3 regions of the Streptomyces sp. NPDC047917 genome follow, and region 3 is predicted to be linked to each of the others. Evidence: riboswitches for the same ligand, from Rfam matches in the RefSeq annotation. Region 3 holds a riboswitch; each other region holds the start of a gene.
What was found. A riboswitch is a leader RNA that binds a small molecule or an ion and turns the genes downstream of it on or off. The one in region 3 is predicted to bind cobalamin.
Positions count from the first base shown of each region.

Region 1: another riboswitch for cobalamin. It lies ahead of ACGF8B_RS29695 (CoA-acylating methylmalonate-semialdehyde dehydrogenase); the one in region 3 lies ahead of ACGF8B_RS11570 (ABC transporter substrate-binding protein).
Region 2: another riboswitch for cobalamin. It lies ahead of ACGF8B_RS32005 (ABC transporter substrate-binding protein); the one in region 3 lies ahead of ACGF8B_RS11570 (ABC transporter substrate-binding protein).

Region 1 covers NZ_JBIDCA010000013.1:7,764-9,956, reverse strand. Annotated here, with positions in the region: gene ACGF8B_RS29695 (CoA-acylating methylmalonate-semialdehyde dehydrogenase) at 1-1,334, opposite strand, end outside; cobalamin riboswitch at 1,528-1,713, opposite strand; gene ACGF8B_RS29690 (cobalamin-binding protein) at 1,760-2,193, shown strand, end outside.
Region 2 covers NZ_JBIDCA010000014.1:194,784-196,976, forward strand. Annotated here, with positions in the region: gene ACGF8B_RS32000 (beta-ketoacyl-[acyl-carrier-protein] synthase family protein) at 1-609, shown strand, start outside; cobalamin riboswitch at 702-890, shown strand; gene ACGF8B_RS32005 (ABC transporter substrate-binding protein) at 926-1,993, shown strand; gene ACGF8B_RS32010 (FecCD family ABC transporter permease) at 1,990-2,193, shown strand, end outside.
Region 3 covers NZ_JBIDCA010000004.1:402,685-404,877, forward strand. Annotated here, with positions in the region: gene gndA (NADP-dependent phosphogluconate dehydrogenase) at 1-959, shown strand, start outside; cobalamin riboswitch at 1,086-1,239, shown strand; gene ACGF8B_RS11570 (ABC transporter substrate-binding protein) at 1,277-2,193, shown strand, end outside.

The DNA of each region.
Region 1 (2,193 bases), on a different contig from region 3:
GGCACCGGGATGGGGACGTTGATGCCGACCATGCCGGCGCCCACCCGGCGGGTGAATTCGCGGGCGGTGTCCCCGTCCCGGGTGAAGATCGCCACACCGTTCCCGTACGGGTGCTCGCTCGGCAGACGCAGTGCCTCTTCGAAGTCGGCGGCGCGGACGACGGACAGGACCGGGCCGAAGATCTCCTCGCGGTAGATGCGCATCTGCGGGGAGACGCGGTCGAAGAGGGAGGCTCCGGCGAAGAACCCGTTCTCGTGGCCTTCGAGGGTGAATCCGCGTCCGTCGACGACGAGTTCGGCTCGCTCGCTCGCGCCGATGTCGACGTACCGACGGACCCGGTCGAGCGCGTCCCGGCTGATCAGGGGTCCGAAGTCGGCCTCGGGGTCGTCGGAGCGGCCGATCTTCAGCGTTGCGATGCGCTCCGTGAGGGCGGCGACCAGACGGTCGGCCGTCTCCTCCCCCACGGGTACGGCGACGGCGATGGCCATGCAGCGCTCGCCCGCCGAGCCGTAGCCGGCGCCGATGAGTGCGTCGACGGCCTGGTCGATGTCCGCGTCCGGCATCACGATCATGTGGTTCTTGGCGCCGCCGAAACACTGGGCGCGCTTGCCGTGCGCGGCGGCGGTCGCGTAGATGTGCGCGGCGATCGGTGTCGAACCGACGAAGCCCAGCGCCTGGACGCGCGGGTCTTCGAGGAGGGTGTCGACGGACTCCTTGCCGCCGTTGACGACGTTGAGGACGCCCGGCGGCAGCCCGGCCTCCAGGAACAGCTCCGCGAGGCGCAGCGGTACGGACGGGTCGCGCTCGGACGGCTTGAGGATGAACGCGTTCCCGCAGGCGAGAGCGGGTGCGGCCTGCCAGAGCGGGATCATCGCGGGGAAGTTGAAGGGGGTGATGCCGGCGACGACGCCGAGCGGGCTGCGCAGCGAGTGCACGTCGATGCCGGTGCCCGCGTTGTCGGTGAACTCCCCCTTGAGCAGGTGCGGAATTCCGGCGGCGAACTCGACCACCTCCAGGCCGCGTTGCAGGTCGCCGTGGGCGTCGGCGACGGTCTTGCCGTGCTCGGCGGACAGCAGCCGGGCCAGGCTCTCGCGCTCGCCCTCGACGAGCTGGAGGAAACGCAGCAGTACGCGGGCACGCCGCTGCGGGTTCCACTGGCCCCAATCCGCCTGCGCTTCCTCGGCGTTGGCGATTGCGGCTTCGGTGTCGGCCCGGCCGGCCAGCGGCACACGCGCCTGGACGGTGCCGGTGTTCGGGTCGTACACGTCGGCGAAGAGCCCGGACATGCCGGTGGTGTGCTTTCCGCCGATGAAATGGGTGAGTTCACGGACCATGGGTGCCTGCTCTCGTCAGGTTGGATCCGGGGATGGCACGGCGGACCGGCGGACGGCACCCGGATGAGGGGTGCACCGCTGCGGAGAGCCGTGAGAACTACGAGCGCGCGGAAGTGGTGTGTGCGCGATCCGCCGGATCACCAGGGTCGTGGGTACAAACCGGTGCCATGCGTGTCTGCTCCATCCTCGTGGACAACACGGAACAATCCGCGGCCGGTATCCTGACTCCCGGATCCCCGCGCGCCGCCCGCCTTCCCGACAGCCCTCGTCAGTGGCGTGTGGATGGCAGCACACTCCCCGGTCACAGTGGCGGGACCGTGCCGGTTTCTCACCGGCTTCCCTGCACCGCGGACCTTGTGCCACGAACATATAGTTGGACGTCCTAGTAAGTCCAGAGCCTCCGACTGCGCGTCTACAGTCGGTGCATGCGCATCGTCTCCCTGCTCCCGGCGGCCACGGACATCGTGGCGGACCTCGGACTCGCCTCCGACCTGGTCGGACGCACCCACGAATGCGACTGGCCGCCCTCCGCGGTCGCCTCCGTGCCCGTTGTCACCCGCACCGAATTCGCCGCGGACCAACTCAGCAGCCGGGAGATCTCCGAGGCGGTCGGCGGGGCCGACCACTCCGGCTCCTCGCTCTACACACTGGACACGGAGGCCCTGGCCGAACTCGCGCCGGACGTCCTGCTCACCCAGGACCTGTGCGACGTCTGCGCGGTGTCCTACGAGCGCGTCTCCCGAGCGGTGCGCGTCATGGAGACCGGGCCCCGGGTGCTGAGCCTGGAACCCAAGACCCTCGGCGATGTCCTGGACTGCCTGGTCACCGTCGGGGATCTGCTCGGAGTGCGGGAGCGGGC
Region 2 (2,193 bases), on a different contig from region 3:
GCGGGAGCCCGGCGCGACGGCGACCTGGCCGGACTGTGCCGGCCCTTCGCGGCCGACCGGGCCGGCCTGGTCATGGGCGAGGGCGCGGCCGTCATGGTGCTGGAACGGACGGACGACGCCCGGGCCCGGGACGCGGCCCCACGGGCGCTGCTCGCCGGCACCGGAGCCACCACCGACGCCCACCACCCCATCAGCCCGCATCCGTCGGGCGTGGTCGCCCAGGCGGCGGTGGAGGCCGCGCTGCGCGACGCGGGCTGGGCGGCCGAGGACGTCGAGCACGTCAACGCGCACGGCACGGCGACCCCGGTCAACGACGCCACCGAGGCCGCCCTGATCGCCCGGGTCTACCCGCACCGGCCACCCGTCACCGCGCCCAAGGGCGTACTGGGGCACTGCATGGGAGCGGCCGGAGCGATCGAGGCCGGACTCACCGTCCTCACGCTCCAGCGCGGAGTCGTACCACCGATCGCCAACCTGGACGCCCCGGCGCCCGAGTTCGACATCGACTGCGTCACCGAGCGACCTCTGCGGCGGCCCATCAGGCGCGCCGTCAGCCATTCCTTCGGATTCGGCGGCCACAACGCCGTACTCGCTCTTCAGCGTCCCTGAGAGCCGTTCCGCAGGCAGCAGGCAGGTGGTGCGACGGGAAAACAGCCCGGCGTACCACCGGCCACACCGGCCGTGAGCTGCACAGAGGCGCGTGATAGCTTGCCGGGGCCAGTCAAACTCCACCTAGGGGTCAGGGAATCCGGTGCGAATCCGGAACTGACGCGCAGCGGTGAGGGGGACGGGCGGGGCCACAGCCACTGGGAGCACCCTCGGGTGCCCGGGAAGGCGCTCCGTCCGGACGAACCCGAGTCCGAAGACCTGCTGGCATCCGCGACCCGGCACCGGGCCGCGGGACTCCGTACCACGGGCTCCGCGCATGAGCCCAGAGACGCAGAGGGACTCCGTGCCGTCCATAGCCAGCCCCGTCCGCACCGTCGCCCTGCTGTCCGCGGGACTGGTCCTGCTGACCGCCTGCGGAGGCGGAGCCGGTGACACCACCGCGAAACCGGGCCGCGCGGACGGATATCCGGTGACGCTGAAGAACTGCGGCCGTACCGTCACCGTCGACGCCGCGCCGCGCCGCGCCGTCTCGGTGGACCAGGGATCCACGGAGATCCTTCTCTCCCTCGGCCTCGCCGACCGGATGGCCGCCACCGCGACCTGGACCGACCCGGTGATGAAGGGCCTGGAGAAGGCCAACGACGAGGTGCCCAGGATCGCGGACAACCGGCCCTCCTCGGAGAAGGTCCTCGACCGCGAACCGGACTTCGTCAGCGCCTCGTTCGAATCGACACTCGCCAAGGGCGGCGTCGCACCCCGCGAACAGTTCGAATCGCTCGGCGTCCCCACCTATGTCTCGCCCGCCGACTGCGCCGGCAAGGACAACAGCGGCGGCGGCGACGGAGCCCGCACCGCACCGCTCACCATGGACAGCGTCTACGGCGAAGTGCGCGACCTGGCCAAGGTGTTCGGCGTACCGGAGCGCGGCGACTCGCTCGTGGCCGCACTGCGCGAACGGGTGAAGAAGGCGACCGAGGGCATCGACGCCTCCGGCACCACCCTCCTGTACTGGTTCTCCGACTCCAAGGCCCCCTACCTGGCGGGCTGCTGCGGAGCCCCCGGAATCATCACCGGAGAACTCGGCGCGAAGAACGTCTTCGACGACACCCACGAGGAATGGCCCCAGATCAGCTGGGAGACCGTCGCGGACCGCAACCCCGACGTCCTGGTCATCGGCGACCTGACCCGTAAGGCCCAGACCGCCGAGAGCGCCGCGAAGAAGATCGAGTTCCTGGAGTCCAACCCCGCCACGAAGAACATGGACGCCGTCAGGCACAAGCGGTACGTCCTGTTGAGCGGCCAGGCCATGAACCCGTCCGTCCGGACGGTCGAGGGCGTCGAACGTGTCGCCGCCGGACTGCGCGGGTTCGGGCTCGCGCGGTGACGCCGACCGAACGCGGCACGACGGTGACCGCGCCACCGGCCGTCGTCGCACCGGTGGGCGTCACGAAGGGCGTACGACGGCTGCGCGGCGGGGTCCTGTGGGCCTGCGGCCTCGCGCTGCTCCTCGGCTCCGTCGCGGTCGCCGTCACCATCGGACCCGCCCGCATCTCGGTGGGCGACGTCTGGTCCGCGGTGGCCGCC
Region 3 (2,193 bases):
TCTCCGCGAAGGCCAAGGACGGCGCGCCGTGCGTCACGCACATCGGTCCGGACGGCGCCGGGCACTTCGTGAAGATGACGCACAACGGCATCGAGTACGCGGACATGCAGCTCATCGGCGAGGCCTACCAGTTGCTTCGCGACGTGGCCGGATACTCCCCCGCGCAGATCGCGGACATCTTCCGCGTATGGAACACCGGGCGCCTGGACTCGTACCTCATCGAGATCACGGCAGAGGTGCTCTCCCATGTCGACGCGGCGACCGGAAAGCCCTTCGTGGATGTCGTGCTCGACCGGGCGGAGCAGAAGGGCACCGGCCGTTGGACCGTGCAGGTCGCCCTCGACCTGGGCGTTCCTGTCTCCTCCATCGCCGAGGCCGTGTTCGCCCGCTCCGTCTCCGGCCACGCCGCCCTCCGTGACGCCTCACGCCACCTCGCCGGACCGACCGCCCGCAAGCTCGGTGAGGACGAGGCGGCGGCATTCGCCGACCAGGTCGAGCAGGCACTGTATGCCTCGAAGATCGTCGCCTACACCCAGGGCTTCCACGAGATCGCGGCGGGCAGCGAGCAATACGACTGGGACATCGATCTCGGCAGAGTCGCCTCGATCTGGCGCGGCGGATGCATCATCCGGGCCGCGTTCCTCGACAGGATCACCAGCGCCTACGAGGCCCAGCCCCGGATGGCGAGCCTCCTGTCCGACAAGAGCTTCGCCGGAGAGATCGCCGCCGCACAGGACGACTGGCGCACCGTGATCGCCACCGCCGCGACCCAGGGCGTCCCCACCCCCGCCTTCGCCGCCGCCCTCGCCTACTACGACTCCCTGCGCGCCGGACGCCTTCCCGCCGCCCTCACCCAGGGCCAGCGCGACTACTTCGGCGCGCACACCTACCACCGCGTCGACCGCGACGGCACCTTCCACACCCTCTGGGGCGGTGACAGAACCGAGGTCGAGAGCTGACCGGTACCCGCAGAGCCGATGGCGGGGCGGGCGACCCTCCTGGTCCGGGCGAAACCTGCCCGCAGGGCCGGTCGTCGTCGCGGACGTCGGCGTCCGGGGCCGCCCGGGGCGGCCACCGCAAGGGGCATGATCCGCGCAATTCGCGGTCTGACAGAATGGCCTTTGAAATCTCAGGCGACGCGCGTCAGGAAACCGGTGTGAATCCGGTACGGTCCCGCCACTGTGACCGGGCTGCACACAGCCCGGAAGCCAGATACTGACCGCGCCGCCTTCTCGTACAACCAGGGGACGAGGACATCCCCCGGAAAGGCTCGGCCATGCCCCCGATACGCCGTGTACCCCTCGCGCTCATACCCCTGCTTCTACTGCCGCTCACCGGCTGCGGAACCGGTGGCGAGAGCAGGGCAGAGGCCGCACCGGCCGCCGACGGTTTCCCCTACACCGTCACCAATTGCGGTACGAGGACGACCTTCGACGCCCCGCCGAAGCGGGTCGTCACCATGAACCAGCACGTCACCGAGATCATGCTGGCCCTCGGGCTCCAGGACCGGCTGGCCGGGACCGCCTACCTGGACGACAGCATCCTGCCGGAGTACCGGTCCGCGTACGACGGCACCAAGGTGCTCGCGAAGGAGTACCCCTCCAAGGAGGTACTCCTCGGCGCCAACCCCGACTTCGTCTACGGCGGGTACGCCAGCGCCTTCGACAAGGCGAAGGGCCAGGACCGGGCGGGGCTCCAGAAGGACGGCATCAACACCCGGCTGAACATCGAGAACTGCACCAGGGGCAGGGTCGGCGTCGATCAGCTCGCCACCGAGATCACCCAGGTGGCCAGGGTCTTCGGCGTACCGGAGCGCGGCAGGAAGCTGATCGCCGACGAACGACGGAAGATCACGACGGTCGGGACGGAGCTCAAGGGCTCCGCACATCCCTCGGTGTTCGTGTACGACTCCGGCGAAAGTTCCGCTTTCACGGCGGGCGGCAAGGGCATCGGCAACGAGATCGTCCGGCTCGCCGGGGGACGGAACGTCTTCGCGGACCTCGACGCCACCTTCGGCGACGTGTCCTGGGAGCAGGTCATCAAGCGCAAGCCCGAAGTGGTCGTGATCTACGACTACGGAGGCACCACGGTCGAGGCCAAGAAGAAGCGGCTGCTGAACGACCCGGCACTCGCGGACGTGCCGGCGATCAAGAACAAGAAGTTCGCGGTACTCCCGCTGTCCTCGGCCGTGCT